DNA from 3 places in the Micrococcus sp. Mcc89 genome. Region 1 is predicted to be linked to each of the others. Evidence: riboswitches for the same ligand, from Rfam matches in the RefSeq annotation. Region 1 holds a riboswitch; each other region holds the start of a gene.
The links. A riboswitch is a leader RNA that binds a small molecule or an ion and turns the genes downstream of it on or off. The one in region 1 is predicted to bind S-adenosylmethionine.
Positions count from the first base shown of each region.

Region 2: linked by a shared signal. The riboswitch ahead of NR072_RS01040 (bifunctional o-acetylhomoserine/o-acetylserine sulfhydrylase) and the one ahead of NR072_RS09580 (flavin reductase family protein) in region 1 are both predicted to bind S-adenosylmethionine.
Region 3: linked by a shared signal. The riboswitch ahead of NR072_RS07370 (O-acetylhomoserine aminocarboxypropyltransferase/cysteine synthase family protein) and the one ahead of NR072_RS09580 (flavin reductase family protein) in region 1 are both predicted to bind S-adenosylmethionine.

Region 1 is NZ_JALJRI010000103.1:112-9,809, forward strand. It holds gene NR072_RS09575 (cold-shock protein) at 250-453, opposite strand; gene NR072_RS09580 (flavin reductase family protein) at 692-1,216, opposite strand; SAM riboswitch class IV at 1,290-1,409, opposite strand; gene NR072_RS09585 (hypothetical protein) at 1,602-2,216, shown strand; partial or broken gene NR072_RS09590 (RNA-binding S4 domain-containing protein) at 2,264-2,631, opposite strand; gene hisD (histidinol dehydrogenase) at 2,642-3,958, opposite strand; gene NR072_RS09600 (mechanosensitive ion channel family protein) at 4,090-5,655, shown strand; gene NR072_RS09605 (universal stress protein) at 5,672-6,208, opposite strand; gene NR072_RS09610 (MBL fold metallo-hydrolase) at 6,281-7,096, opposite strand; gene NR072_RS09615 (glutathione S-transferase family protein) at 7,109-8,260, shown strand; gene NR072_RS09620 (LamB/YcsF family protein) at 8,461-9,228, shown strand; gene NR072_RS09625 (carboxyltransferase domain-containing protein) at 9,225-9,698, shown strand, end outside.
Region 2 is NZ_JALJRI010000010.1:30,524-40,221, forward strand. It holds gene NR072_RS01035 (homoserine O-acetyltransferase) at 1-1,019, opposite strand, end outside; gene NR072_RS01040 (bifunctional o-acetylhomoserine/o-acetylserine sulfhydrylase) at 1,016-2,383, opposite strand; SAM riboswitch class IV at 2,514-2,629, opposite strand; gene NR072_RS01045 (VOC family protein) at 2,807-3,442, shown strand; gene NR072_RS01050 (CPBP family intramembrane glutamic endopeptidase) at 3,461-4,348, opposite strand; gene NR072_RS01055 (phosphotransferase) at 4,489-5,565, shown strand; gene gatB (Asp-tRNA(Asn)/Glu-tRNA(Gln) amidotransferase subunit GatB) at 5,581-7,086, opposite strand; gene gatA (Asp-tRNA(Asn)/Glu-tRNA(Gln) amidotransferase subunit GatA) at 7,083-8,699, opposite strand; gene gatC (Asp-tRNA(Asn)/Glu-tRNA(Gln) amidotransferase subunit GatC) at 8,708-9,004, opposite strand; gene NR072_RS01075 (GNAT family N-acetyltransferase) at 9,209-9,698, opposite strand, start outside.
Region 3 is NZ_JALJRI010000063.1:73,943-83,640, forward strand. It holds gene NR072_RS07315 (adenylate kinase) at 1-440, shown strand, start outside; gene NR072_RS07320 (hypothetical protein) at 565-1,005, shown strand; gene NR072_RS07325 (GNAT family N-acetyltransferase) at 1,146-1,661, shown strand; gene NR072_RS07330 (hypothetical protein) at 1,714-2,265, opposite strand; gene NR072_RS07335 (DUF2812 domain-containing protein) at 2,262-2,834, opposite strand; gene NR072_RS07340 (hypothetical protein) at 2,896-3,075, opposite strand; gene NR072_RS07345 (hypothetical protein) at 3,198-3,359, opposite strand; partial or broken gene NR072_RS07350 (GNAT family N-acetyltransferase) at 3,646-3,780, opposite strand; gene NR072_RS07355 (VOC family protein) at 3,828-4,241, opposite strand; gene NR072_RS07360 (MFS transporter) at 4,287-5,612, opposite strand; gene NR072_RS07365 (class I SAM-dependent methyltransferase) at 5,609-6,337, opposite strand; SAM riboswitch class I at 6,513-6,625, shown strand; gene NR072_RS07370 (O-acetylhomoserine aminocarboxypropyltransferase/cysteine synthase family protein) at 6,633-7,982, shown strand; gene NR072_RS07375 (cystathionine gamma-synthase) at 7,984-9,291, shown strand; gene NR072_RS07380 (DUF1852 domain-containing protein) at 9,288-9,698, shown strand, end outside.

The DNA of each region.
Region 1 (9,698 bases):
GTGCTGCTGCTGCGTCGCCACGTGGGCCGGCGGGGCGCGGCCTGACGCGCAGGGCCAGGACGAGGCCCACCCCGGAGGACCGCGCCTCAGCGACATCACCGCAGTGCAGCCCTGCGGTGATGTCGCAGCGCCGCGGTCGAACGGGCGTACGGCGGAGTGCGCGGGCGTGCGGGACGCACGGAAGCGCACACGACGACGCCCCCGGTCCGTGCGGACCGGGGGCGTCGGAAGCCGTGCGTCAGGCGAAGATCAGAGCTTCGTCACGTTGGCGGCCTGGAGGCCCTTGGGGCCGTCCTGGGTCTCGAACTCGACGCGGTCGTTCTCCTGGAGCTCCTTGAAGCCCCCGCCCTGGATGGCGGAGAAGTGCACGAACACGTCCGCGGAGTTGTCCTCGGGGGCGATGAAGCCGTAGCCCTTCTCAGCGTTGAACCACTTGACAGTACCGACAGCCATGATGGTGTCCTTTCGATGTGCCCCCGCGGTGCGGTGGCGGTGTTGGACCGCGGCCCGGAGGTGGGACGCGGGTGAAGCGGCGAGACTGAACCGCTTGCCCAACACTCATCGACGCCGGCGATGCCGGGCTGACGAGCAGTGAAGATGGCGGGATACAGCTTGATCAACTTCAGGCTCCATCATTGCACGGATCTCGCCGACCGGGAACCAGGGGCCCGATTGTTCACCTGGAGTTCGCTCAGAGCGCGCGCAGGCCGTGGAAGAGATTGCGGTGCAGGGCGGCCGGGGGAGCGGCGTCCGTGTGATCCGCCAAGGCCGTCACCTCCAGCAGCACCACCGTGTGGTCGCCCGCCGGGACCTCGGCGTGCACCCGCGTCTCGAGCCAGAGCGAGGAGCCCCCGATCAGCAGGGCGTCGTGCGGGCTGCGGTGCACGTCGAGACCGGCGAAGCGGTCGCCCTCGCGGGCGGCCAGCTGACGGCACAGCGGCGTCTGGTCCGCTGCGAGCAGGGAGACGCCGATCGACCCGGCCCGGCGCAGGCGCGGCCAGGTGCGGGAGCTGTTCTGCGCGGAGAAGGACACGAGGGCCGGCTCCCAGGAGATGCCCACGCCGAAGGAGGAGGAGACCATCACCTCGGGGACGTCGTCGGCGAGGCCCGCCAGCGCGACGACCCCGGTGGGGAATGCCGAGAGGCCGGAGCGGAGGTTGCCGAGGGACAGGTCGGTGTCCCACGCGGCGGTGTGGGGTTCGTGGGTCAGGGTCATGGCGCGCGTCCTCTTCCGATGACTGGCGCGGCTCCGCAGACGGCGGGAACGCGGATCGCCCGGATCCGCGGAGGCGCGGTACTTGCCCGTCGGGGTGTCCGAGGGGCCGAATCATCACCTGGAGCACCCCACTACTGCGTGAGAGGGTTGCCGTCCCGCCGGCCAGGGCCGTGAATGACGGGAACTCGTGATTCTGGGGATCAGCCTACGGAGGGGTCCGTGGGGTGGTCAAAGCGCGGCGGTCGCGCGGCGTCATCCGAGCTGCCCGATGTGATGCTTGACACACCGTGCATCGCCAGCCAGGATCAAGCCACTCGAGAGGGGGGCTCGAGACCGCAGCCCGCGGCCCCGCAATCGGTTCTCTGAGAGGGATCGGATCATGCGGATGGACATCGAGAAGAAGCGTGCGGCATTGTCGGCCGCCGTGGTCGTCGCGGCTCTCCTCGGTATCGCCATCTCGGGATGCTCCGCTTCCCCGGGCAGCGTCTCCTCCACCGCGAAGGCATCCACCGCTGCGGCGTCCTCCGTCACCGTGACGTCAGCGGCCCCCTCGGCAACCCGGTCGGCCTCCGCCACCGGTTCGTCCGCGTCGTCACCCGCCGGTGAAGAAGCACTCCCCGCCGCGCTGTTCGAGGAGGACGGGATGACGTTGGTCGAGTACACGCGCCGGCATCCGGATGCGGGCTATCTCGACCCGGAGAAGGAGTCCGTCCTGGAGGAGGCGGTCGGGACGGGCACACAGCAGATCACCGTGGACGCCCAACAGGGTGCGGTCCTTCGGGTCATCGTGCTGTGTCCTTCGGATGCCACCGGTGAGACGGAGATCCTGACCTCACGGGGTGGCGGGGGAACGAAGACCTGGATGGCCGGGTCGGAGGCGCTGTGCGGCGGCTGGTCGGCGGCGACTCCCCCCGTGGATGAGGCGGGGCCGATGACGTTCACCGCCACGGTGGACAACGACAAGCCGTTCTGGATGGTGCTGACCGCACCCTCCGCATGAGGCCGCCATCACGACGGCGGATGACGGCGCGGGGAGGACTGAGTCGCTCAGCGTCGGTCGCGGCCGCGCAGCGCGTCCAGCTGCCGGCGGTCACGCTTGGTGGGCCGGCCCGCGCCGCGCTCGCGGTACGGACCGCGAGCAGCTCACGCGGCACGGGCGGCGGGGAGTGGTCCACATACTGCTGCCGGGCCACGGGGGCACCCACCCGCTTGGCGATCAGCCCCGTGACCTCGAGGATCCGCTCGCGTCCGTCCTGGCGCACCCGCACCCGGTTCCCGACGACGACGGGCGTCGCCGCCTTCACGGGCTCGCCGTCGATGCGCACGTGGCCTGCGCGTACGGCCGCCGTGGCCGCCGACCGGGTCTTGTACAGCCGCACGGCCCACAGCCACGCGTCGATGCGGACGCCGCTCACGCCCGCCCCCTCACGCGAAGCGGGCGCGGATCGCGGCGCCGTGCGCGGGCAGGCGCTCGTCCTCGGCCAGCACGCCGATCCCGTCCGCGACCTCCTTGAGCCCGGTCTCCGTGTAGCGGATGCGCTGCTGCAGGCGCAGGAACGTCACCGTGTTCAGACCGGAGGAGTGCCGGGCCGTCCCCGAGGTGGGGAGCACGTGGTTGGACCCGGCCGAGTAGTCGCCCAGCGGCACGGGGGCGTGCGGGCCCACGAACACGGCGCCGGCGTTGCGGATGCGCCCCACGAGGGCCTCGGGGTCGCGCGTCTGGATCTCGAGGTGCTCGGTGGCGTAGCGGTCGGAGACCTCCACGGCCTGGTCCATGTCCCGCACCAGCAGCACGCCGGACTGGGGGCCGGTGAGGGCCTCGCGGATCTGATCCTCGTGGAACGCCCCGGGCACCTGCGCCTCGATCGCCGCCTGCACGTCTCGGAGCAGGTCCTCGGAATCGGTGATGAGCACGGAGGCGGCCAGCGGGTCGTGCTCGGACTGGCTGATCAGGTCCGCGGCCACCCAGTCGGCGCGGGCGGTGCCGTCCGCGATCACGGCGATCTCGCTCGGCCCGGCCTCGGCGTCCACGCCGATCACGCCCTGGAGCGCGCGCTTGGCGGCGGCCACGTACACGTTGCCGGGCCCCGTCACCAGGTCGACGGGCGCGCAGAGCCACCCGCCGTCGTCGTCCTGGACGCCGTGCGCCAGCATGGCCACGGCCTGGGCGCCGCCGGCCGCGTAGACCTCGTCCACGCCCAGCAGCGCACACGCGGCGAGCACGGTGGGGTGGGGCAGGCCGCCGTGGTCCCGCTGCGGGGGTGAGGTCACCGCGAGGCTCCCCACGCCGGCGGCCTGCGCGGGCACCACGTTCATCACCACCGAGGAGGGGTACACGGCGCGGCCGCCGGGCACGTACAGGCCCACGCGGCCCACGGGGATCCAGTGGTTCTCCACGACGGCGCCCTCGCCGAGCTCGACCGTGGAGTCCTGGGGGTGCTGGGCGTCGTGCACGAGCCGGGCCCGGCGGATCGACTCCTCCAGGGCGGCGCGCACCCGCGGGTCGAGCCCGGCCAGGGCGGCCTCGAGCGCCTCCGCGGGCACGCGCAGGGCCGGCGGGCGGACGCCGTCGAACCGCTCAGCCAGCTCCAGCAGGGTCTGCTCGCCGCCGTGGCGGACCTGCTCGATGATCGGGGCGACCACCGGCACCACGGAGGACACGTCCACGTTCGCCCGCGGGATGATGCGGGACAGGTCCGCGGTGGCGGTGTCGAGCGGGCGCAGGTCGGTGACGGAGAGCACGGATTCCTCCAGGGGGGCGGCGGGCCGGCGGGACGGGGCGCGACGACGGCCGGGCCCGGACCGCGCGGACGGTCAGGCTCCATTGTGCTCTTCTCCGGGGTGCGTCCGGGGGCGGGTGTCAGACTGTCGTCATGGTCTTCCCCGCGCTGCCCGCCCTCGCGACCCCGCCCCTGCTGACCGCCCTGGACCGCCTCCTGGCGGGCGAGACCGTGCCGTCCGGGGTGGAGGGGGACATCCAGGACGGGGCGGCCGCCACCACCCGGGCCTTCGGCGTGGAATGGGGGACGCTGCTGACCGTGCTGATGGCGTTCGCGATCGGCGCGGCGGTCGTGTACCTGGCCCTGCAGGTGGCACGCGTCGTGCTCGTGCGCCGCCCCGCGTTCCAGCACGGCGCCGCACGGCTGAGCCTGCCGGCCGCCGTCGCCGCCGGCCTGCTGGCCTCCCGGATCTGGCTCGGGGTCATGGCCGAGGAGCAGGCCTGGTACCGGCCGGCGTCGTTCCTGATGCTCATCGCCGTGGCCGCGGCGGGCGCGTGGGCCGCGTGGCGCCTGGTCGGTGTGATCGAGGCGGGGATCCTCGGCCGCTACCAGGAGACCGGCGTCGAGCACTGCCGCGAGCGACGCATCCGCACGCAGACCATCCTGATCCGGCGCATCCTCAACGCGGTGATCGTGGTGGTGGCCGTCGCCGTGGTCCTGCTGGGGGTGCCCGAGGTGCGCTCGCTCGGGGCCGGCCTGCTCGCCTCCGCCGGTGTGATCTCGGTGATCGCCGGCCTGGCCGTGCAGTCCACGCTGACCAACGTGTTCGCCGGCTTCCAGCTCGCCTTCACGGACGCGATCCGGGTGGGCGACGTGGTGGACATGGAGGGCGTGTTCGGCACCGTCGAGGAGATCACCCTGTCCAACGTGGTGCTCAAGCTCTGGGACGGCCGCCGCATGGTCTACCCGTCCTCGCACTTCACCACCCGGCCGTTCGAGAACTGGACGCGGGTGGGCGCCGAGGTCTCCGGCGTCGTGGAGCTGGACGTGGACTGGCGCGTGCCCATGGACGCGCTGCGCGCACGACTCACCCAGCTGCTCGAGTCCACGGACCTGTGGGACGGACGCGAGCACGCGCTGCAGGTGACCGATGCGACCGGCGGCGTCGTGCGCATCCGCGCCGTGGTCTCCGCCCGCAACTCCGGCGACCTCTGGGACCTGCGCTGCCTCGTGCGCGAGGACCTCGTGGCCTTCCTGCGCCACGAGCACCCCGAGGGCATCGTGGTGCAGCGCATGGTGGACCGGCACCCCGCCCACGACGACGCGGCGCCCGCCTCCGAGGGATCCGATGCAGGGGCTCGCGGTGGCGACCGGACGGGCGAGCCGGGCCCGAACGGCTCCGGGGTGGCGGCCCGCGAGCCGCGCCCGCGCACCGCGCCGCTGCCGCGCGTCGACGGCGCCGATCCGCGCCCGGACACCCTCACCACACCGCTGACCCGCGTGGGCGACCACTCCGGCCTGTACACCGGCTCGATGACGGCGGTGCAGCGCAACCGCGAACTCGCCGGCCCGGGCGAGGAGGCGTTCGCCGAGCGGCGCGCGCAGCAGGCCAAGCAGGCGGCGGCGGACGAGGCCGGGCGGCGCAGCGGCGCCGGCTCCCACACGGACGGCCTCCTCGACGACGCCGTCACGCGCCGCCGTCAGGACGACGAGGACTGAGGCCCGGCGGGAGCGCTCAGCGCTCGAGCGTCGGGTCCCCGGGATCGACGGGCGTGAGCCGACGCCGCTCGGCCATCGGCTCGGACGCGGGCAGGCCGTGGGTGGCCGGGTCCGTCTCGGCGACGTGGCTCACGGCCTCGGGCGTGTGGTCCCCGTACTGCCGGTACTCCTTCACGCACAGCACGGGCTGATCGATCTCCTGCAGCAGCTCGTCCGAGACCGATCCCATGACGAACCGGCCGAAGCCGCCGCGGCGGCGCACGCCGATGACCACGATGGACGGGTCCAGCTCCGCGGCCACGTCCTTCATCTCCTCCACCGTGGACCGGCCGCGTGCGTACTGGCGGAACTCGGCCGTCACGCCGGAGGCGTCCAACCGGGCCTGCACGCCGCGCTGCTGCTCCTCCGTGACGAGGGACTTGGTGCGGTGCTCGCCGCCGGGGCCCGCATTGACCACCACCACGCGCTCGCCGGTGGAGCGGGCGATGTCCAGGGCGGTGTCCAGAGCGGCGTCCGCGGCCTTCGAGGGGGCGTAGCCGACGAGGATGGTCATGGGGTGCCTCCGCGGGGTCGAGGGACGGGTCTGAGGTCAGCGTAGTGCGGGCCGGGCCCGCGGCGGAGGGGCTCAGTCCTCGCGCAGGTGGCGCAGGTGCGCGGCCACCGTCTGGACGGCCACGCGGGCCACGGTGCCGGTGAGGCCGGGGTAGATGCGCGGGGCCAGGTCCTCGGGCGTGATCGTCGCCGCCTCGGTCTCGGGCAGCGCGCCCAGGGCGGCGCGGATCTGCTCCAGGCGGCCCTCGCGGTGGTGCCGGTAGTCGCGGGCGACGACGTCCAGCGGCTCCGGCACGGGCCCGTGTGCGGGCAGCACCGTGAGCGGACCCGCCGCCTCGAGGCGGCGCAGGCTGGCCAGGTAGTCGGTGAGGGTGCCGTCCGGGTGGTCGAGCATGGTGGTGCCCGAGCCGAGGATGGTGTCGCCCGTGATGACCGCGCCGTGCGCGCCCGCGTCCGGGACGGCGAACGAGTAGGAGTCCGAGGTGTGGCCCGGGGTGTGCCACGCCAGCACCGGGGTGCCGGCGACGTCGATCCGCTCGTCCGGCGTCAGGACGGCGGCCCCGCCACGGCACCAGTCCGGGTCCGCGGCGCGCACGGGGGCGCCCGTGGCCGCGTGGAACGCGTCCACCCCGCCGGTGTGGTCGGCGTGCCGGTGCGTCACCAGGATGAGCGCGATCCGGCGCCCCTCGGCCGCCGCGCGGACGCGCTCGAGGTGGGCGGCGACGTCGTCCTCCGGGCCCGGGTCCACCACGACGGCCGCATCCGAGTCCGGTGCGGCGACCACGTACGTGTTGGTGCCCGCGAGGGTCATCGGGGAGGGGTTCTGGGCGGTCACGCAGCGCACCAGCGGGGCGGGCGTGAGGCCGGGCGTTCCGGAGGTCGTGGTCATACGCTCGAGTGTATGGAGGATCAGCAGACCGGCCAGGCCGCGGACCGCGGCACCATCGACACGCGCGAGGGACTCACGGGCAACTACGTGCAGTCCGGGGCGGAGTTCACGCGGGACACGAACTACATCGCGGACCGGATCGTGGCGGACCCGGAGGCCGTGCGGGCCCTGCCCGTGGCCGAGCCGTCCACGGTCGGTCGCGTGGGCGGCGGGCTCACCGAGGGGGCCGAGGCGTGGCCCGTCGAGGCGGGCCGCTACCGGCTCGTGGCGGCGCGGGCGTGCCCGTGGGCGAACCGGACGATCATCGTGCGTCGCCTGCTCGGCCTGGAGGACGCGATCTCGCTGGGCACCCCGGGGCCGACCCACGACGAGCGCTCCTGGACCTTCGACCTCGACGAGGGCGGGAAGGACCCCGTGCTCGGCACCGAGCGGATCCAGGAGAACTACTTCACGCGGTTCCCCGACTACCCGCGGGGCATCACGGTGCCGGCGATCGTGGACGTGCCGACGGGCGGCGTCGTGACCAACGACTACCCGCAGATCACCCTCGACCTCTCGACGGAGTGGACCGCGTTCCACCGCGACGGCGCCCCGCAGCTGGTCCCCGACGCCGGGCCGGAGCGGGACGAGATGTTCGAGGTGATCGAGCGCGTGTTCACCGAGGTGAACAACGGCGTGTACCGGTGCGGCTTCGCGGGGTCCCAGGAGGCGTACGACGCCGCGTACGAGCGGCTGTGGACCGCGATGGACTGGCTCGAGGAGCGCCTCTCGACGCGCCGCTTCCTGATGGGGGAGCGGATCACCGAGGCCGACGTGCGGCTGTTCACCACGCTGGTGCGGTTCGACCCCGTGTACCACGGGCACTTCAAGTGCAACCGGAACAGGCTGACCGAGATGCCGGCGCTGTGGGGCTACGCGCGCGACCTGTTCCAGACCCCGGGCTTCGGCGACACGATCGACTTCGCGCAGATCAAGGAGCACTACTACGTGGTCCACGAGGACATCAACCCGACGGGCATCGTGCCCGCGGGCCCGGAGCTGGCGAGCTGGCTGAGCGAGCACGGGCGTGAGGCGTTCGGCGGGGACCCGTGGGGCGGCGGCACCGCACCCGGGCCCGTGCGCGAGGGCGAGCGCGTGGACCCGGAGCACACGCCGCTGCGGTGAAGTCGCTCGGCCCGGTCCGCAACGCGGGTTGAGTTGTCGCGGGTCCCGGGCTGGGACACCCGCGACAACTCAACCCGCGTTGGCATGCGGTGCGGGTGAGCGCCAGCAGGACGCGCCGAGGATTGTTGAACAATCCCCCCTCATGCCTCAAGATTGTGTGACCGGCACCTCAGCCGGGCCCGATCCGAGAGGACTGCACTGTGTCTCACGCGCCGCAGATCGACCTGAACTCCGACGTCGGCGAGTCCTTCGGCTCGTGGACGATGGGGGACGACGCCGCCATCATGCCCTCCGTCTCCTCCGCCAACGTCGCGTGCGGCTTCCACGCGGGCGATCCCTCGGGGATCGCCCAGACCTGCCGTGACGCGGTCGCCGCCGGCGTCACGATCGGCGCGCACGTGGGCTACCGCGACCTCGCCGGATTCGGCCGCCGCTTCCTGGACTGCACGCCCACCGAGCTGGCCGATGACGTCCTCTACCAGATCGGCGCCCTCGACGCGCTCGCCCGCGCGGCCGGCGGCCGGGTCCGCTACGTGAAGCCGCACGGCGCCCTCTACAACACGATCGTCCGTCACGAGGCGCACGCCCAGGCCGTCGTCGACGGCGTCAAGGCGTTCGGCTCCGACCTCCCGCTGCTGCTCCTGCCCGGCTCCGTCGCCCTGGACAAGGCGGCCGCTGCGGGGCTGCGCGGCGTCGCCGAGGCCTTCGCGGACCGCGGCTACAACCCGGACGGCACGCTCGTCTCCCGCCGCGAGCCCGGTGCGGTCCTCCACGACGAGGACGACGTCGCCACCCGCATGGTGCGCCTGGCCACCGAGGGCGTCGTCGCGGCGGTGGACGGCACGGACGTGCGCGTCGACGCCGAGAGCATCTGCCTGCACGGCGACACACCCGGCGCCGTGGCCATGGCCGCGGCCGTGCGCCGCGCGCTCGAGGGCGCGGGCGTGGCCATCAAGGCCTTCGCATGAGCGCCCCACATCACCCCGCCGCCGAGCCGCCGGCCCGCCCGATCCGCTGGGTCGGCACCCAGGGCTTCCTCGTCGAGTGCGCCTCGCTCGAGGACGTCATGGCCGTCCACGCCCACCTCACGGCCCACCCGGAGCGCGGCCAGCGCCAGGTCATGGCCGCCGCCGCGACCGTCCTGGTGACCTTCACCTCGCAGGCCGCCGCCGAGCACGCCGCACCGCGGGTCAGCACTCTCACCCCCGACGCCGGTGAGCTGACGGGGGGCCGCGTCGTCGAGATCCCCGTGGTCTACGACGGTGAGGACCTCGCCGAGGTCGGCCGGCTCACCGGGCTCGGCGTCGACGGCGTCATCCGGGCCCATAGCGAGGCCGACTGGTTCGCCGCGTTCGGCGGCTTCGCGCCGGGGTTCATGTACTGCGCCTCCGAGGCGGCCCCGTTCGAGGCGCCCCGCCGCAGCTCGCCCCGCACGGCC
Region 2 (9,698 bases), on a different contig from region 1:
GCCGCCGCGAGCGCCTCGGACTCGGCCGGCAGGTAGAGCCGGTCCGAGTCGACGGCGGCCACGAACGCCCGGCCCCGGTAGTCCGCGAGCGCCGCCGCCACGCCGCCGCGCCCGCGCCCGACGTCGTGGCCCATGAGGGCCTCGGTGACCACGAGGTAGGAGTTCGCGTCGAACCGGTCGGTGAGCTTGGCCGCCTGGTGGTCCAGGTAGGACTCCACGGCGTAGCGCCCGCGCCCGCCCGGCACCCCGACGACGGCGCCGAACGGGTCCTCGACGCCCTGCGGTTCCCGGCCGAACCGCTGGCCGAGCTCTCCCGCCGTGCGGTAGGTGGTGTGGGCGATGCGCCGGGCGATGCCCAGGCCGGCCACGGGGCCGGGGCCGGGGTAGTAGTCGCCGCCCTGGAAGTCCGGGTCGAGGCGGATGGCCGCGGTCTGGGCCTGCCCCCACGCGATCTGGTCGGCGGAGGAGGCCGCGGTGGCGGCCAGCACACCCACCCCGGCGACGCGCGCGGGGTGGGTCGCGGCCCACTCGAGGGCGCGGGCCCCGCCCATCGATCCGCCGATCACGGCGCGCCAGGCGCCGATCCCGAGGTGGTCGGCCAGGCGCCGCTCGGCCTCGACCGCGTCCCGCAGCGTGAGGAACGGGAACCGGGAGCCCCAGGGCCGCCCGTCGGGGGCGGGCGTCGAGGGCCCGGTGGAGCCGTGGCAGCCGCCGATCATGGCGGGGGCGACCACGAACCACCGGTCCGTGTCCACGGCGCGGCCCGGGCCGACGAGGGCGTCCCACCAGCCCGGCGTCGGGTCCTCCTCGTGCGCGGCCACGTGCGCGTCGCCGGTGAGGGCGTGCAGCACGAGCACGGCGTTGGAGCCGTCGGCGGCGAGGGTGCCCCAGGTCTCGTAGGCCAGCTCGACGTCGGGCAGCAGCCCGCCGGTCTCGGTGCGCAGCTCGCCGACCCGCAGGCGGTGGCGGCCGCCGCGGGGCAGCGCGGTGCGCGACGGACGCGTGGCGACGGCGGTCATGCCCGCTCCCCCGCGTCGTCGTCGCCGCGGCGGGCGGCGGCCGCGAAGCCGCGCTCGAGGTCGGCGAGGATGTCCTCGACGTCCTCCACTCCGAGTGAGAGCCGCACCAGACCGGGGGTGACGCCGGCGGCGCGCTGCTCGTCGTCGGTGAGCTGGGAGTGGGTGGTCGAGGCCGGGTGCACCACGAGCGAGCGGACGTCACCGATGTTGGCCACGTGGTGGTGCAGGGTGAGCCCGTCCACGAACGCGGCCCCGGCCTCGCGGCCGCCCGCGATCTCGAAGGAGACGAACGCGCCCGCGCCCTTCGGCAGGTAGCGCTGGGCCCGCTCGTGCCACGGGCTGGACTCCAGGCCGGCGTAGACCACGTGCTCGACGTCGTCGCGGCCCTCCAGCCAGCGCGCCACCGCGGCCGCGTTGGCCACCTGCCGCTCCATGCGCAGGGACAGGGTCTCCAGGCCGAGGTTCACCAGGAAGGCGTTGAACGGGGAGATGGCCGAGCCGTAGTCGCGCAGCAGCTGCACGCGCGCCTTGAGGATGAAGGCCAGGTTGGCGCCGAGCGGCGAGCCCACCCCGAGGTCCCGCGCGTACACGAGGCCGTGGTAGGACTCGTCCGGCTCGTTGAAGCCGGGGAACCGCTCGGCGTGCTGCGCGTAGTCGAACGTGCCGGCGTCGACGATCACGCCCGCGATGGCCGCGGCGTGCCCGCCGAGGTACTTCGTGGCGGAGTGGGTGACGACGTCCGCGCCGTGCTCGATCGGTCGCAGCAGGTACGGGGTGGCCAGCGTGTTGTCCACGATCAGCGGCACGCCGGCCTCGTGGGCGGCGTCGGCGACGGCGCGCACGTCCAGGACGTCCCCGCGCGGGTTGCCGAGGGTCTCGCCGAAGAACGCCTTGGTGTTCGGCTTCACGGCGGCGCGCCAGGACTCGAGGTCGTCCGGGTCGGTCACGAACGTCGTCTCGACGCCGACCTTGGCGAGGGTGTGCTTGAACAGGTTCTGCGTGCCGCCGTAGAGGCTGGCCGAGGCGACCACGTGGTCGCCGGCGCCGGCGAGGTTGAGGATCGCGAACGTCGTCGCCGCCTGACCGGAGGCCAGCAGCAGCGCGCCCACACCGCCCTCGAGCGCGGCGATCTTCTCCTCCACCGGGCCCTGCGTCGGGTTGCCGATGCGGGTGTAGAGCGGGTCGAGGTCCTTGAGCGCGAACCGGTCCGCGGCCACCTGGGCGGACGGGAAGTCGTACGAGGTGGTCTGGAAGATCGGCAGGGCGGTCGCACCGAAGGCGTGCTGGCCGACGGCGACGCCCGCGTGGACCTGCGCGGTGGAGAAGCCCCAGGCGTCGGGGGTCGGGGTGGGCTGGTCGGTCATGGCGGACCCTCCTGAAGGGTTCAGGGGCCGGACCCGGCCGCCCCGCCCGCCGGCCGACGTGCCGATCCGCGGACCGGCGTCGTCGAGGTGCCGGAGATGACCCGGCGCCGTCGAGAGGGGCCGTGGGATCGGCCCGCGCTTGCCGGCGTCCGTTGTGGGGCCGGCCTGGTCGTCACCCGGGGCACCCCACCGCGGAAGGAGGGTTGCCGGTCAGCATGCCGGGGCCTGTTGCTGACTCTCGTGACCGTGCCTCCGAGTGTAGCCCGCCGCCCCGCCACGATTTCGTCACGCGTGTCACACGTGGATACGCTCTCCGCACGGGGCGCCCGACCCGTCAAGGGCTCGACGCCCCTGGACTCGCACCAGGTCAACCCCCGGGGCAGCCCGGGAACGGAGAGGAACAGCGCAGTGCACACCTGTCGCATGGACCACGTGTCCTACGCCGCCGGCCCCGAGGGCCTGGACGCCACGGTCGCCCGCATCGCCGAGACGCTGGGCATCGAGCGGATCAAGGGCGGTGTCCACCCACGTTTCGGCACCCAGAACGCGCTCTTCCCCATGACGGAAAGGCAGTATCTGGAGGTCGTCGAGGCCCTGGACCACCCGGCCTCCCTCAGCGCGCCGTTCGGCCAGCTCGTGCGCGCCCGCACCGAGCAGGGCGGCGGCTGGATGAGCTGGGCGGTGGCCACCCCGGACATCGGCCGGTTCGAGCGCCGCCTCGGCCGCGAGGCCGTCCCCGGCAACCGTCGCTTCCCGGACGGCCGCGAGCTGTCCTGGCGCCAGATCGGCATCAAGGGAACCCTCGCGGACCCGCAGCTGCCGTTCATCCTGCGCTGGGCCGACGGCCAGGAGGACATGCACCCCTCGCAGGCGGCCGAGCCGCAGGCCACCATCGAGCGCCTGAACATCGCCGGCTCCCCCGAGCGCCTCGCCGAGTGGCTCGGCGACGACGAGGACGGCCAGGTCCAGGACGTGAACATCGAGTACGTCGCGCCCTCCGGCACCCCGGGCATCGTCTCGGTCACCTTCCGCACCCCGAAGGGCGAGGTCACGCTCTGAGCGCGGGGGCGGGGCCGCTCAGCCGAGCAGCCCCGCCCGCGCCAGCAGCGGGTAGCCGACGAACCCGACGGCGTCCAGCAGCGCGTGCGCGATGACCAGGGGCATCACCCGGCGCACCCGCAGGAACACGAGCGCGAACACCACGCCCAACAGGGCGTTGCCCACGCCCGGCCCGATCCCCTGGTACAGGTGGTACGCCCCGCGCAGCAGCGCGAGGGCGAGCACCACCACGGCCGCGCGGGTCGGCAGGTACAGCCCCTCGGCGCTCACCCACGACGACGGCACGGCCGGCGCCGGATCGCGCGCCAGGCCCGCGGCGCGCAGCCGCTGCAGATACCCGAGCCGGTCGACGAGCCAGGCGCCCACGATGACCTCCTCCAGCAGTCCGTGCCGCAGCGCGGAGAGCAGCAGGACCGGCACCTGATACCAGCTCTCCCCGAGCGCCGAGCCGACGATCGCCGTCGTGATCCCCAGGGCCCGGCCGGCGGCGTAGACGCCGAGCGTGCCCAGCCCGATGGCCGCGAACAGGCCCAGGCCCCAGGCCAGGTCGCGGCCGGGGCGGCGCAGGTCGAGGCCGAGCACCCGGAACGGGTTCCGGCCGCGCAGGTGCATCAGGTGCAGCACGAGGGCCACCGGCACCAGCGCGAACCCGATGCCGAGCAGCTGATAGGTCAGGTCGAACACCCAGCGGTCGGCCAGGGCCGGGTTGAGGACGGTGGTCTGCTCGCCGAGCGGGGCCTGGGTGGCCTTGTCGATGAGCTGGACGATCGCATAGACCGCCGACTTCCCCAGGGAGAGGCCGAGGACGATCGCGATCTCCCACCGCACCGTGCGCGCGGACGGGGCGGGCAGCGCGGGGGCGGGTCGGACGGCCGGGGTGCGGGACGTGCGCGGGGTGGCGGGCATGCCCTCCAGTATCGGCCCGCCCCTCTCCCCCCGGGCGCTTTCGAACGTGAGGTGGGGCCTTTCTCCCGTTCGAAAGTCCCCATTCCCCCGATGTCACGTTCGAAAGTCCGGGAGGGCGGAGGGAGGGTTAGCGTGGTCGTGTGGTCTCCCCGCCTGCCCCCAGCGAGCTCGAGCTGGTCCACCGCGCCCTGCAGCACCTCCGCCCCGGCCTCGACCCCGCCCTCGCCCGCCGGCTCCGCACAGCCGACTGGGCCGCGGCGTCCGTGGAGGAGGGCGGGCAGTTCCACCGCGTGCTGGTGCTCGAGGACGTCGGCGTCCTCCGGATGACGCGGGCCCACGAGGTCGGCGCCGCCCCCGCCGCGCGGTGGGCGCCCGAGCGGGACCCCGCGGCGCACCTGCCCCGGCGCCTGGCCCTCCTCGACGGGCTCGCCTCGGCCCTGGCCGAGCGCGACGTGCCGTGGGCCGTCCCGGTCGCCCTCTCGGACCCCGTCCCCGCGGGCCCGGGCGCCGCGGTGCTGCAGCGCTTCCTCCCGGGCGGGCCGCACCCGCCGCACGAGGGCGATCCGGCCGTGCTGCGCGGCGTCCTCGACGACCTCGCCGCCGTGGACGTCACCGACCCGCGGATCGCCCCGCACCTCGGCCGCCCGTTCGCGTTCCGCGGCCCGTGGACGCCGGAGCGCGCCCGGCACGTCGCGGCGCTGCCGGGGGCGGTCGCCGCGCGCCTGGGCGCGTGGGAGGGGCACGACGTCGACGCGCGGCTGGGCGCCGAGGCGTGGCCGGACGCGGTGGCTGCCCTCGCGGACGCGGTGACGACGTGGACCGCCGCGCCGCCCGTGCCGCCGTCGCTCGTGCACGGCGACCTGGCCGGGCACAACATGCGCTGGCGCGCCGTGCCCGAGGACGAGGACCCGCGCGCCCCGCTGCGCTGGGCGTTGGCCGGGGTGCTGGACTGGGACCTCGCGTGCGCGTGGGACCCGGCCCTCAACGTCGCCTACCTGGCGCTGTGGCACGGCGAGGAGAAGGTGCCCGACCTGGCCCGGGACGCGGCCGAGGCGCGCCGGGCCCGCGTGTGGCTCGGGGCGATGGCCCTGGAGACGCTCGACGACGCGGCGGCCCGGGACGTGATCGTCGGCGGGCTGGCCGCGGGGTCCTGGCGGCGCCTGCTGCGCAAGACCCTGCCCCGCGTGGCGCGGGCCCTCACCGCCCTGGACGGCTGAGGGCCCGCGCGGTCGTCAGGACACGCCCAGGCGCTCCAGGACGATCTCGCGGACGCGGCCGGCGTCGGCCTGCCCGCGGGTGGCCTTCATGACCGGGCCGATCAGGGCGCCGACGGCGGCCATCTTGCCGCCCTTGATCTTCTCGGCCACGTCCGGGTTGGCGGCGATCGCGGCGTCGACGGCCTCGGTGAGCGCGCCGTCGTCGGACACCACGGCCAGGCCCTTCGCCGAGACGACCTCCTTCGGGGCGCCCTCGCCGTCGGCCACCAGACCGAGCACCTGCTTGGCGATCTTGTCGTTGATCGTCTTCGCGGCGATCAGCTCCTCGACCTCCACCACGTGCGCCGGGGTGATCCCCAGCTCGGCGACGGCGACCTCACGGGCGTTCGCCAGGCGGGCGATCTCGCCCATCCACCACTTGCGGGCGGCCGCCGCGGAGGCGCCGGCCTCCACGGTCGCGACGATCTCGTCCAGGACGCCGGCGTTGACGACGTCGCGGAACTCCTCGTCCGAGAAGCCCCACTCGGCCTTGAGCCGCTTGTTCCGCACGGCCGGCAGCTCGGGCATGGCCGCGCGCACGCGCTCGACCCACGCGGCGTCCACGTGCACGGGCACGAGGTCCGGCTCGGGGAAGTACCGGTAGTCGTCCGCGTCCGACTTCGGGCGACCCGAGGTGGTGCTGCGGGTGTCCTCGTGCCAGTGGCGGGTCTCCTGCGTCACGGTGCCGCCCGCGGCGAGCACCGCGGCCTGGCGCTGGATCTCGTGGGTGACCGCGTGCTGCACGGCGCGCGTGGAGTTCACGTTCTTCGTCTCAGTGCGGGTGCCGAACTCGGTGGCGCCCTTGGGCATCAGCGAGACGTTCGCATCGCAGCGGACGTTGCCGCGCTCCATCCGCGCGTCGGAGATGTCGATGGCCTGCACGATGTCCCGGATCGCGGTGACGTAGGCGCGGGCCAGCTCGGGGGCCCGCGCGCCGGCGCCGACGATCGGCTTGGTGACGATCTCGATGAGCGGCACGCCCGCACGGTTGTAGTCGACGAGGGACGCGGAGGCGCCCTGGATCCGTCCGGAGCCGCCCACGTGGGTGAGCTTGCCGGCGTCGTCCTCGAGGTGCGCGCGCTCGATCTCCACGCGGAAGACCTCACCGTCCTCCAACTCGACGTCCAGGTGGCCGTCGAAGACGATCGGCTCGTCGTACTGGGAGGTCTGGAAGTTCTTCGGCGTGTCCGGGTAGAAGTAGTTCTTCCGCGCGAACCGGCAGGTCTCGGCGACCTGCGCGTCCAGGGCCACGCCCAGGCGGATCGCGTACTCCACGACCTCGCGGTTGAGCACCGGCAGGGTGCCGGGCAGGCCGAGGTCGAGCGGGGTCACGTTGGTGTTCGGCTCGTCGCCGAATGCGTTGGGCGCCGAGGAGAAGATCTTCGTGGCGGTGTTCAGCTCCACGTGCACCTCGAAGCCCAGCACCGGGTCGAAGCGCTCCATCGCCTCCGCGAAGTCCATGGTCTGCTCTGCGTGGCTCATGCCCGGCCTCCTGCCGTGGTCGCGGTGGTGGCGCGCTGCGCGCCCTTCTCCAGCTCGGGGGCCTCGGCCCACACCGGCCCACCCCGGCGCTGGGACACGAGGCGCTCGAGCGCGGCGCCGGCCTCGTACAGGCGGGCGTCCTCGCGCGCCGGGGCCATCAGCTGCAGGCCGTAGGGCAGCCCGTCGACGACGCCGCCCGGCACGGACATGCCCGGGACGCCGGCGAGGTTGGCCGGGATGGTGGCCAGGTCGTTGACGTACATGGTCATCGGGTCGTCCGTCTTGGCGCCCAGCTCGAACGCCGGGGTCGGCGCGGTGGGCGTGAGGAGGACGTCCACCCGCTCGAAGGCGCGGGCGAAGTCCTGCTGCACGAGCGTGCGGACCTTCTGCGCGGAGCCGTAGTAGGCGTCGTAGTAACCGGCGGAGAGCGCGTAGGTGCCCAGGATGATGCGGCGCTTGACCTCGGCGCCGAAGCCGGCGGCGCGGGTGGCGCCCATGACCTGCTCGATCGTGCCGCCGCCGTCGGGCACCACGCGGTGGCCGTAGCGGACGCCGTCGAAGCGGGCCAGGTTGGAGGAGGCCTCCGAAGGCATGATCAGGTAGTACGCGCCGAGGGCGGCGTCGAAGCTCGGGCAGGAGACCTCCACGATCTCCGCGCCGGCCTCCCGCAGGGCCGCGACGTGCTCGTCGAAACCGGCTCGGATGCCCGGGTGGAACGCCTCCGCCGGCAGGTCCGTCACGACGCCGACGCGCAGCCCCGCCAGATCGCGGCCGCGGGCAGCGGCGGTCAGGTCCGCCGGCGCGTCGGCCAGGGACGTGGAGTCCTGCGGGTCGGGGCCGCCGATGACCTGCTGCAGCGCCGCGGCGTCGGCCACGGTGCGGGCGGCGGGGCCGATCTGGTCCAGTGAGGAGGCCATCGCGATCAGGCCGTAGCGGGAGACGGCGCCGTAGGTGGGCTTCACGCCGACCGTGCCGGTGAACGCGGCGGGCTCACGGACGGAGCCGCCGGTGTCCGAGCCGAGGGCGAAGGGGGCCAGGAAGGCGGCGACGGCGGCCGCCGACCCGCCGCCCGAGCCGCCGGGCACGCGGTCCCCGTCCCACGGGTTGCGGGTGATGCCGAACGCGGAGTGCTCGGTGGAACCGCCCATCGCGAACTCGTCGAGGTTGGTCTTGCCGAGGATCGGCAGGCGGGCCTCGCGGAGGCGCGCCACCACCGTGGCGTCGTACGGGCTGAGCCAGCCCTCGAGCATGCGGGAGGCGGCCGTGGTCGGCTGGCCGCGCGTGACGATGTTGTCCTTCACGGCCACGGGCACGCCGGCCAGCGGGTGCAGGGCGTCGGCCTCGGGGCCGCCGGCGGCGCGGATCGCGTCCACCTCGGCGGCGACGGCGAGGGCCTCGTCCGTGTTCACGTGGAGGTAGGCGCGCACGCCGCGGTCGCCGTCGGCGTCGGCGCGCACGTCGCCGTCGTGGGCCGCGATGCGGTCCAGGTGGGCCTGGACGAGCTCCACGGACGTGGTGGTGCCGGCACGCAGGCGCTCGGCCATCTGCAGCGCGGTGAGCCGGACGAGCTCGTCGGCGCCGAGGGTCGCGTTCACGTCGAACGTCTCGGTCATGGGGGTGATCACTCTCCGTCCAGGATGGCGGGGACCTTGAACTGGCCGTCCTCGGAGTCCGGCGCCTGGTCGAGGGCCTCCTCCTGCGTGAGCATGCCGGCGGGCACATCCTCGCGGAACACGTTCTGCAACGCGATGGGGTGGGACGTCGGCGTCACGTCGTCGCCCGCGGCGGCCTGGACCGCGGAGACGTGCTCCAGGATCTTTTCCAGGTCGCCGGACATCGTGTCCAGCTCCTCGTCGGTCATCCGGATGTGGGCCAGGCGAGCCAGATGCTCCACCTGATCCCGGGTGATCTCAGGCATGGATCTCCTCGTGTGACGGGTCGGGGCGGGGTGGACGACGCCGGCGCGGCGGCGGCCACATCGGAATCGAGTCTAGTGCCGGGGCCTGCCCGGCCGCCGCCACCGCTTCGAGGCGGGAAATCCGTCCCACCGCGGCGCTCCGGGCCCGCATGACAGGGATTTCCCGCCCCGAATGGGGTCCCGGCGCCGATCTCCCGCCCGGGGTCAGTCCAGCCCGAGCCGGTAGACGAGGAACGGGCCGGTCTCGTCGGCCGGGTCGAGGTCCGGCACCACGTCCGCGAGGAGCCAGTCCCGCTCCGGGACGCGCACGAAGCCGGCGCGCTCGTACATCCGGTGGGCGTCGGTCATGGAGGGCATGGTGGTCAGCACGACGGCGTCCACGCCCTCCTCGGCGCGGGCCCGCGCCACGATCTCGGCCAGCAGGGCGCCGCCCACCCCGCGGCGGTGGAACCGCGGGTGCACGGCGAGCATGCGGAACTCGTACTCCCCGTCGCCGGAGGTCTCGGCCAGGGGCGAGCCGGGCGGGGTGAGCACCACGGACCCGGCCACCTCGCCGTCGACCTCGGCCACGAGCACCTCCGCGCGGCCGGCCCGGTCGGCCACGTCCATGAGGGTCTTCACGTAGGCGTCGTCGGGGGCGATGTGGCCGCCGTCGACATAGGACGCCAGGGTGAGCTCGGCAACCGCTTCGTGA
Region 3 (9,698 bases), on a different contig from region 1:
ACGAGGAGTTCGGCTGGCTGCCGGGCTGGGTCCCGCGGCCGGAGGCCGAGCAGACCGCCCTGGCGGACTCGGTCACGGCGGGGGAGGCCTGGGTGCTGGACTCCGCCTACGGCTTCTACCGGCCGATGGTCATGAAGCGGACCGACGTCGTCATCGCCCTGGACTACTCGCGGGCCCGGACCTTCACGCGCCTGGTGCGGCGCACGATCCGCCGGGTGGTGGGGCAGGGGGAGATGTGCAACGGCAACCGCGAGTCCTGGCGTCGGGTGCTCGGGGAGGAGTCGATCCTGCGCTGGCACGCCGCCACGTTCGACCGCAAGCGGGCATGGGCCCGGGAGCGGGAGGCCGCGGCGGAGGGGGCGCCGGTGCTGCGCCTGAGCACGCCGCGGCAGTGGGAGTGGGTGCTGGCCCGGCTGGAGGGCAGGCGGCAGGCTCCCTGAAGCACGCTGCTCCTCCGGACCTCACGTCGTGCTCAGGACCGCGTCCTCAGGACACGGTCCTGAGCAGAAGGGGAGGTCCTGCGGCCGCCTCGCCCTTCGTCCCGCGCTCTGACAGGGTGGGGCCATGGACGGGATGGAGCGGGAGAAGGTCTGGCACGTGCGGATCGCCGTCGCGGCGGCGCTCGTGGGATGCGCCGGCGTCGTGTCCGGACTGCGGCACGAGCTGGGGCTGGGATGGGCGGTCGGGCTGCTGACGGCGTGCCTCCTGGGCGTGGCCCTCGCCCTGCGCGACGTGCACCACCGGGTGGACCAGGAGGAGGCGGGGCGTCAGGTGTTCTACGCCGGCCGGGGGAGTACGGCGTGGTTCGCGGTGGTGATGGTGGGGGTCGCGATCGTGCCGGGCATGGTGATCCCCCTGCTCGCGGACGGGGCCGCCACGGCGCTGGGTGTGGGACTCTTCGCCGCCGTGCTGACCGCGGCGGCACACGGCGTGCTCGCGGCCACCACCACCGGGGAGCCGCAGCCCGAGCCGGTCCCGGTGCCGTTGCGCCGCGAGGACGGCTGAGAATCCGCTGCGGAAGTGACCCTTCTGAGGGCGGTGGCGGTCGCCAGAAGGGTCAGTTCCGCAGTGGATTCGGCGACGCCGGAGCACTCAGGAGCACGTCGGGCGCCGGGCGTCGGACGCTCCCGTGGCACCATCGGCTCATGCCCGAGCGCCCCGCCCCCACGCCGCCCGCCGCCACACCCGGCCCCGCCCCTGCCGTCCATGCCGCGGGCTTCGACGAGCTCGACCGGACGACGGCCTACCGCCTCTGGCAGCTGCGGTCGCTGGTGTTCGTCGTCGAGCAGGACTGCCCCTACCTGGACCTGGACGGCCGCGACCTCGAGCCGGCCACCGTCCACCTGTGGGTCGAGGACGAGGCGGGCACGCCCGTCGCCACGCTGCGGCTGCTGGACGACGGCGACGTCGCCCGCATCGGCCGCGTCGTCACCCACCCCGACGCGCGGGGCCGGGCCCTGGCCGGGGCGCTGCTGGACGAGGCGGTCGCCCGGATCGGCGGGCGGCCGAGCGTGCTGGACGCCCAGGCCCACCTGGCGCACTGGTACGCCCGCTGGGGCTACGCGCCGGACGGGCCGGAGTTCCTCGAGGACGGCATCCCGCACGTGCCGATGCGGCGGGCGGGGGCGGGTGCGACGGACGGGCGTCGCGCGCACACCTGAGAATCGACTGCGGAAGTGACCCTTCTGGGGGTGTCAGCGGGCGTCAGAGGGGTCACTTCTGCAGTCGATTCCGGACGTCGCCGCTCGACGTCGCCTGGGTCACCGTCGCCTGCAGCTCCGCGGCCGTCTCTGGATCCGGGGTCACCACAGTGAACCGCTGTCCGTCGTGGGTGGTGAGGACCAGCCCGGCGGGGCCGCCGAGGTCCAGGCGCACGCCGCGGCGGGAGCGGGCCCGCCCCGTCACCGGCCAGTTGATGTAGGCGACGCCCGGGCCGACGTCGTCCTGGACCTCCACCGTGGCCAGTGAGTCCAGGGGCAGCTCGCGGGAGTACAGCGGGGCCCGGAGGCGGAGTACGCCGGCGGCGGGGTCCGCCGCGAGCTCGATGCGGGCGCGCAGGAACGCCACCTGGCTCAGCCACACGACCAGCCCGAGGCTCACCGCGGCGATCACGAGGATGCCCGCCGACCGTAGGGCCTGATCCAGCACGAGCAAGAGGACCAAGGGGAGCGCCGTGACGAACACCAACGCCCACCCCAGCACCGCGTAGCCGGGCGGCGGCTCGACGACGGCGGTGCGCGCCGCCTCGGCCGGCGCGGTGGTCATCGGCGCCGGTCCGGGTCCGACGGGGGCTTCAGCCCGAACCGGACGATGTGGAACGCCAGACCCAGCAGCAAGAGCCCCCAGCCGATGAGTCCTCGCCATTCGAGGTCCGTGAAGGAGAGGACGTAGAGGCCCGCGACGGTGGCGAGCACCGCCGCAAGAGGCCAGTCGGCGGCCGCCATCGCCAGCACCACCAGGAGCACGGCGGCGATCGTCACTGCGGTGTACCGCAGGAACAGGGCGCGGTTGCCGAGCGCCTCCTCGAGTCGTGACTCCGTGCCGGTGTGGACGGGGGTGGTACCGGGGGCGGCCTTGAAGAGGCGGATGTGGCCGTAGGTGAGCGCGGGCGTCCAGCCGGCGGCCCGGAAGAGGTCGAAGTGGTGGTCGTCGGGGTCGGTCTCGTAGGACATGTCGAAGACGACGTCCTCGGGCTCGGCGTCCTCGAAGCGCCAGCCGTGGGCGGCCAGGGAGAACCCGGTCAGCCGCTGGCCGCGGCGGGCCGTGTCTTCGAACCTCGCGAGGTCCTTCTCCGGGGTGAAGGCCGGCCCACTGCTCATGCGTGTGGTGCTCATGTCGTCTCCATGATCTGGTCGGCCATCGCCAGGATTCCGCGCCGGCGCTCGATGTCGCTCATCAGGACGCCGCGTCCCCGGGGGTGAGGCGATGGACGCGTCGGGCGTCGTCGCCGTCGAACTCCTCGATGAACCCGGCATCCCTGAGCTTCTTCAACGTGGTGTGGAGATGCGGATCATCGGGGTCCCGCCACTCCCCGAGAATCATTGAGGGATATATCTCTGAGTGACACTCAGTCATCGACTGCCGGTGGGTGCAAGGGGATGGGGCATCGGATGCCGACCTTGACGCCCCCCCCGGGCGCGACGACGCCCCGGATGCGCGCGGCACCCGGGGCGTCGTCGGTGGGACGAGGTGGTCGGTCAGTGGCCGTAGCCGCCCTCGTCGTTCTCCTCGGTCTCCTTCTCGGACTGCTCGGCCTTGGCCGCGAGGCCGTCGACCTCGGCGGGCGCCTGCTGCGCGGCCTGGTCCTGGTCGCCGGGGGCGTCGGAGTTCTTCGTCTCGGGGATCTGCTGATCAGCCATGGGTGCCCTCCTCAGGCGTGGTGGGAGGGGCGCCGGGTGAGCGCCCCCTGTCCGACGGCGCCCGGGGTGGGGTGGGCCGACGTCGTCGCAAGTCAACCAAGGGTCAGGCCGACACGCCCACCCCTGGCCCTCCTGCCGGAGGCCCCCGGGTCAGTCCTTGCCGGGCAGCAGGTCGCGGGCGGTCTCGGCGGCGCGCTGGAGCAGGGAGTCGTCCCCGCCGCCGGCCCAGGAGGGGTCGTGGGGCATCGGGCCCATCGGATCGGCCGCGTCCGGGTCGGGTCCACCGCTGCACCTCGTTGCGCGACTTGGCTCGCGGGTAGTAGCGCATGACCTCCGCGTCTCCGAGGAGCCGGCACATGTCGTCGAGGTCAGCGTCGGTCATGCACCGGAACGTGAGTCGATCGGTGGGTTGCGGGATCACCCGACGACCTTACCGACGGCACTGAGCCGTGCCGCGGTCTGCCGCGCTCACCCCACGAAGACGCAGAAGGGGTGGCCGGCCGGGTCCGCGAACACGTACAGGGGCTCGTCCTCGTCGTCGGAGCGGTCCTGGACGAGGCGCCCGCCCAGGCGCAGGGCGTGGCCGTGGGCCGCGTCGAGGGAATCGCGGTCCGGCACGGTGAAATCCAGGTGCAGCTGCATCGGCACCTCGGGTGACGGCCACGTGCTGGGCTTCAGTTCCTCGGTGCGCTGGAATGTCAGGACGCGGCGGCCGTCGTCGTCCAGCAGCACGAGCCAGTCCGCGCTGTCCGGCTCGCGGCCGTCCGCGAGCTCGTCGCCCGCGCGGTAGTGGAGGCCGAGGAGCTCGCGGTAGAACTCCGCGACGGAACGGATGTCGACGGCGTCGATCACCGGCTGCTGGAGCACGGGGCGGCTGACCATGGCCACACATTAAGCGACCTCGGCGTCCGCGTCAGCGTCTCGGCCTCAGTCGACGTCGTCGCGCCCCGCATCCACCCACCGCGCGGCCGGCACGACGGCGGCCAGCGAGACCACGGCCAGGACCTGCCACCCCGCGAGCGCCCAGCCGACCCCGAGCGTCGCCCCGAGCGCACCTCCCGCGAGGGTCGCCAGCGGCACGGAGCCCCGGGTGAGGGTGCGGCGCATCGCGGTGACCCGCCCGAGCGTGCCCTCGGGGCAGGCGCGGGCGGTCACGGCGGCCTGGGTGATGTTCCCGAGCAGGACCATGAACCCCCAGAGGGCCGCGCCGGCCAGCAGCCACGGCCCGGCATGAGCGCGGTCGACGTAGGCCAGCAGGTGCAGCCCCACGGCCACGGCGCAGCCGACCGAGCCGAGGAGGATGCACCGGCGCTCGCCCAGGCGGTCGATGGCCCGGCCCGCCAGGGACGAGGCCGCCAGTGCCCCGACCGCGCCCGCGGTGATCTGGACGCCCAGGAACTCCGGCCCGAGCCGCAGGTCGGTCAGGATCCAGACCGCCTCGACCGGGGCGAAGAGGGCCATGCCCACATTGGCGGCCACCGACCCCATCGTCAGCAGCCACAGGACCGGGGTGCGCCGCAGGACCGTCCACCCCTCCGCGGCGTCCTTCCCGAACCGGGCCCAGCGGGAGAGGACGTCCGCGACGCCGGGGTCCCCGTCGTCGTCCGGGACGTCCGCCGCGGCGGAGGGCCGCAACCGCACCCGGAGCGCGACGATCGCCGCCGCGAAGAGGAACGCCGTCGCGATGCCGAGCACGGGCCCTGCGCCCAGCGACCCGACGAGGACGCCCGCCGCGGCGGGCACGATCAACACGAGGGCGGCGTCGGCGGACTCGAGCCGCGCCGTCAGGCGGGCGACGGCGGTGGCCGGCACGACGCGCGGCACGAGCGCGGTCTGGGTGGTCTCGGCCAGCACCGTGAGCACGCCCAGCAGGGCCATGACGGCGGCGAGGTGACCGAACGTGAGCGCGTCGAGCGCCCACGCCACGACGAGCGAGCCGAGCACCGCCGCCTTGGCGAGGCCGGTGGCCGCGAGCAGCCGCGGGCTGAGGTGTCGGTCCACCACGATGCCGATGGGCACGCCGAGCAGGAGGAATCCCAACCCGGAGAGCGTCATCAGCACGCCCATGCCGTCGGCGCGCACGCCGAGCAGGAGCACCGCCAGGACATCCAGGGCGACGTCCGAGGCGGACCGGCCACCCGCGTCGAGGGCGTTGGAGGCGACCAGCCACCGCGCCCGTCCTTCCGGCGGCGGGGGCGTCCCAGTGTCAGGGGTGCGGGGGGCAGGCGTCTGGCGACGCGGGTCCGTGCTCACCGCCACACGTGGAGCAGGTAGCCGTAGCTCAGTGACGTCGCTGCGGGGTGCTCGGCGAGCCACGCGTCGGCGACCCCTCGCTCGAACTCCAGCCGCAGGACGGCCTCGAGGTCGGCGCGGGAGTCGAAGGTCCACGAGCTCATGACCTCACGGGTCTCGGCCCCGACGCCGGCCCACCACTCGCGGGCGTACGTGTCCTGGCCCTGCGCCGCGGCGTTCGTGCTCGCCCGCAGCAGCTCGGCGAACTGGCCGCGCTCGGTGTCGTTGTCGATCACCACGAGCGCGCCGCCGGGCCGCAGCACCCGGGCGACCTCGTCCAGGCCGGGTCGGACGTCCCAGTGCGGGTGCGGGAAGAAGTACGCGAACCGGGCATGCACGACGTCGACGCTCGCCTCCGGCAGCGGGATCCGCGCGGCCGAGCCGTACAGCACGCGCGCCCCGCCGGGGCGGGCGCGGGCGGCCCCCAGCAGGCGCACGTCCGGCTCGACGGCGATCGTCTCGGCCGCGTCGGCGTAGCGGGGCAGCCAGAAGCCGGTGCCCGCACCGAGGTCGAGCAGCGTCCGCCCGGCCCAGGGCGCCGCCTCCTGCAGCGCCGCCCAGAGGGCGCCCTCACGGTCCATGGCCGCGTTCTCGATCTCGTACAGCGCCGGGTCCACGCCCTGGTTGCCCGAGGGCCGGAAGTCGGGCAGGTCCATGGCCGGTCCGCCCGGTGTGCTCTGCGTCATGCCCGGGAGTCTGACACACCCCCCCTCCACGCCGGTCCGTCACACGGGTCTGCCTCGGCCCGCCGCGCCCCGGAGAGGCTCCGGCCGGTCCTGGATGGCGCGGGGGCGGCTCATATGACGCGCGAGCCGGCCGCCCGCTGGACTCTCGGCGGCCCACCGCGTGGGATGGGCTCACCACCCATCCAGAGCGGCTGAGAGATCTGGCTCGACGACGCCGCAGCAACCCGCCCGCCGGACTCGGACCCCCGGGAACGGCAGGCCCGGTGCTACCGCCAGGACCGATGGAGGAGAGCAGATGCCCCGTCATGCCACACAGCAAGTCCACGCCGGCTACGAGCCCGCCGCGCCCCACCGGCCGGTCGTCCCGCCCATCCACCAGACCACGGCGTTCCGTTTCCCGGACCACGCCACAGCGGCATCGATGTTCCGGCTCGAGACCCCCGGCTTCACCTACAGCCGCACGGGCAACCCGACCGTCGCGGTGTTCGAGAACCGCCTCGCCGCGCTGGAGGGCGGCATCGGCGCGATCGCCACGGCCACCGGCCAGGCCGCCGTCGCGCTGTCCCTGCTGGCGCTGCTGCAGGGCGGCAAGCACCTGGTCGCCTCCAGCCAGCTCTACGGCGGCACCGTCGACCTGCTGACGGACACGTTCGCGGACTTCGGCATCGAGGTCACCTTCGCGGACCCGGCGGACCCGCCCGCGTGGGCCGCCGCGGTCCGGCCCGACACCCGCGCGTTCTTCCTCGAGGCCATCACCAACCCGCTCGCCACCCTCCCGGACCTGCCCGCGCTCGCGGACCTCGCCCACGCGGCCGGCGTGCCCGTGGTGGTGGACAGCACCCTCGCGACGCCGGCCCTCTACCGGCCGCTGGAGCACGGCGCCGACGTCGTCGTGCACTCGGCCACCAAGTTCCTCGGCGGGCACGGCGCGGTGCTCGGCGGCGCGATCGTGGACGGCGGCACGTTCGACCACGGCGCGGCGCCGGATCGGTGGCCGCAGCTGGCCCGGCCCAAGGCCCGCTACGGCGGGCAGACGCTGGTCGAGCGGCACGGCCGCGGCGCCTACCTGACGCTGGCCCGCAGCAAGTTCCTGCACGACCTCGGCCCCACCCTCGCCCCCGCGAGCGCGGCGCAGTTCATCCAGGGGCTCGAGACGCTCGACCTGCGCGTGGCCCGCCACACCGCCACCGCGCTGGCCGTGGCCGAACACCTGGCCGGGCACCCCGCGGTCGCGCGGGTGCACCACCCCGGCGTGGCCGGGCATCCCAGCGCGGCGCTGGCCGCCCGTGACTTCCCGGACGGCGTCGGCTCGGTGTTCTCCTTCGACCTGGCCTGCGGCCCCGAGGCCGTGGCCCCGTTCCTCGACGCGCTCGAGCTGTTCCAGCTGGTGGTCAACGTCGGCGACGCCCGGTCCCTCGTCTCCCACCCGGCGACCATGACGCACTGTCGTCTGACGCGGCAGCAGCGCGAGGCCGCCGGGATCGCCGAGACCACCGTCCGGCTCTCCATCGGGCTGGAGTGTCCCGACGACCTGATCGCGGACCTGGACCGCGCCCTGGCCGTGGTGACCGCCGCCGGGCCGGCCGCCCCCGCCACCACGCCCGCCGTCCCCGAGAACGCCGCCGTCACCCAGGAGGTGCGCTGAGATGACCGCCGTCCACCACACCACCCGCTCCGTGTCCCGTCCCACCGTCCGCGGCTTCACCACCACCGCCGTGCACGCCGGCCAGGAGCCCGACCCGCTGACCGGCGCCGTGGTGCCGCCGATCTACCAGACCAGCACCTTCGTACAGGACGGCATCAACGTGCTGCGCGCCGGGCATGAGTACAGCCGCGGCTCCAACCCGACCCGGAACGGCTTCGAGACCCAGCTCGCCGCCCTCGAGCACGGCGACCGGGCGTTCGCGTTCGCCTCCGGGCTCGCCGCCGAGGACGCCCTCCTGCGGGCCGTGCTGCGCCCCGGCGACCACATCGTGCTGGGCGGCGACGGCTACGGCGGCACCCACCGCCTCATCACCACCGTCCTCGAGCCGTGGGGCGTGTCCAACACCCCCGTGGACATCACCGACCCGACGGCGGTCGCCGCGGCCGTCCGCCCCGGCCGCACCGCGCTGCTGTGGGTGGAGACGCCGTCCAACCCGCTGCTCGGCATCGCGGACCTGGCCGCCTGGGCGCAGATCGCCCACGACGCCGGCGCGCTGCTGGTCGTGGACAACACGTTCGCCTCGCCCTACCTCCAGCGGCCCCTCGACCTCGGCGCGGACGTGGTGGTGCACTCCACCACCAAGTACATCGGCGGGCACTCGGACGTGCTCGGCGGCGCCGTGGTGGTGGCCGACCGCGAGTTCCGCGGCCGGGCGCTGGCCGAGGCCGTGGCCTACCAGCAGTTCGCCGCCGGCGCGGTCGCCGGCCCGCAGGACTCCTACCTCGCCGCCCGCGGCCTCAAGACGCTCGGCCTGCGCATGGACCGGCACGGCGCCAACGCCGCCGCGCTCGCGGGCTGGCTGCAGGGCCGCCCCGAGGTCGCCCAGGTCTTCTACCCCGGGCTGCCCGACCACCCGGGCCACGAGCTCGCCGCGCGGCAGATGGACGGCTTCGGCGGCATCGTCTCCGTCCGGTTGGCCGGGGGAGAGGCCGCGGCCCGCGCGTTCGCCGAGGCCACCGAGCTGTTCGCGCTCTCGGTCAGCCTCGGCGGGGTCGAATCGCTGCTCTGCTACTCCTCCGAGATGACCCACGCCTCCGTGCGGGGCACGCCCCTGGCCGTCCCCACGGACCTGGTCCGGCTCTCCGTCGGCATCGAGGACGTGGCCGACCTGCAGGCGGACCTCGAGGCCGGCCTCGAGTGCGCCGCACGCGTCGCCGCCGGCCGCGGGGCGCCGTCGTCCGCGGTGCCCCGTCCCGCCCCCGCCCACCACCGCACCACCCGCGCCCGCACCCCGGAGAGGACCCGATGAGCCACGCCACCCTTGTCCCGAGCACCGCGCCCGCCCGCGTGGACGACCTGACGTTCAGCATCCACACCACGCCGTTCGACGAGGACTACACGCCCGCCGCCAGCACGCGCGCCACCACGAACTTCGCGAACCTCGCCCGCGGTGCGGACCGGCGGGAGAACCTGCGCGCCGCCCTGGCCATGATCGACGGGCGCCTCAACGATCTCGCCCCCTGGGACAACCCGGAGCGGGACCGCTACACGGCACGGATCGAGATCGTCTCGATCGACGTGCACTTCACCGCCGACGACGGCGCGGATGTCGACTTCCCGCTCATGGAGATGCTCGACGTGCGGGTGGTCGAGCGTGCGACGGGCGCTGTGCTCGGCCGCAGTGTGGGGAACAACTTCTCCTCCTACGTCCGCGAC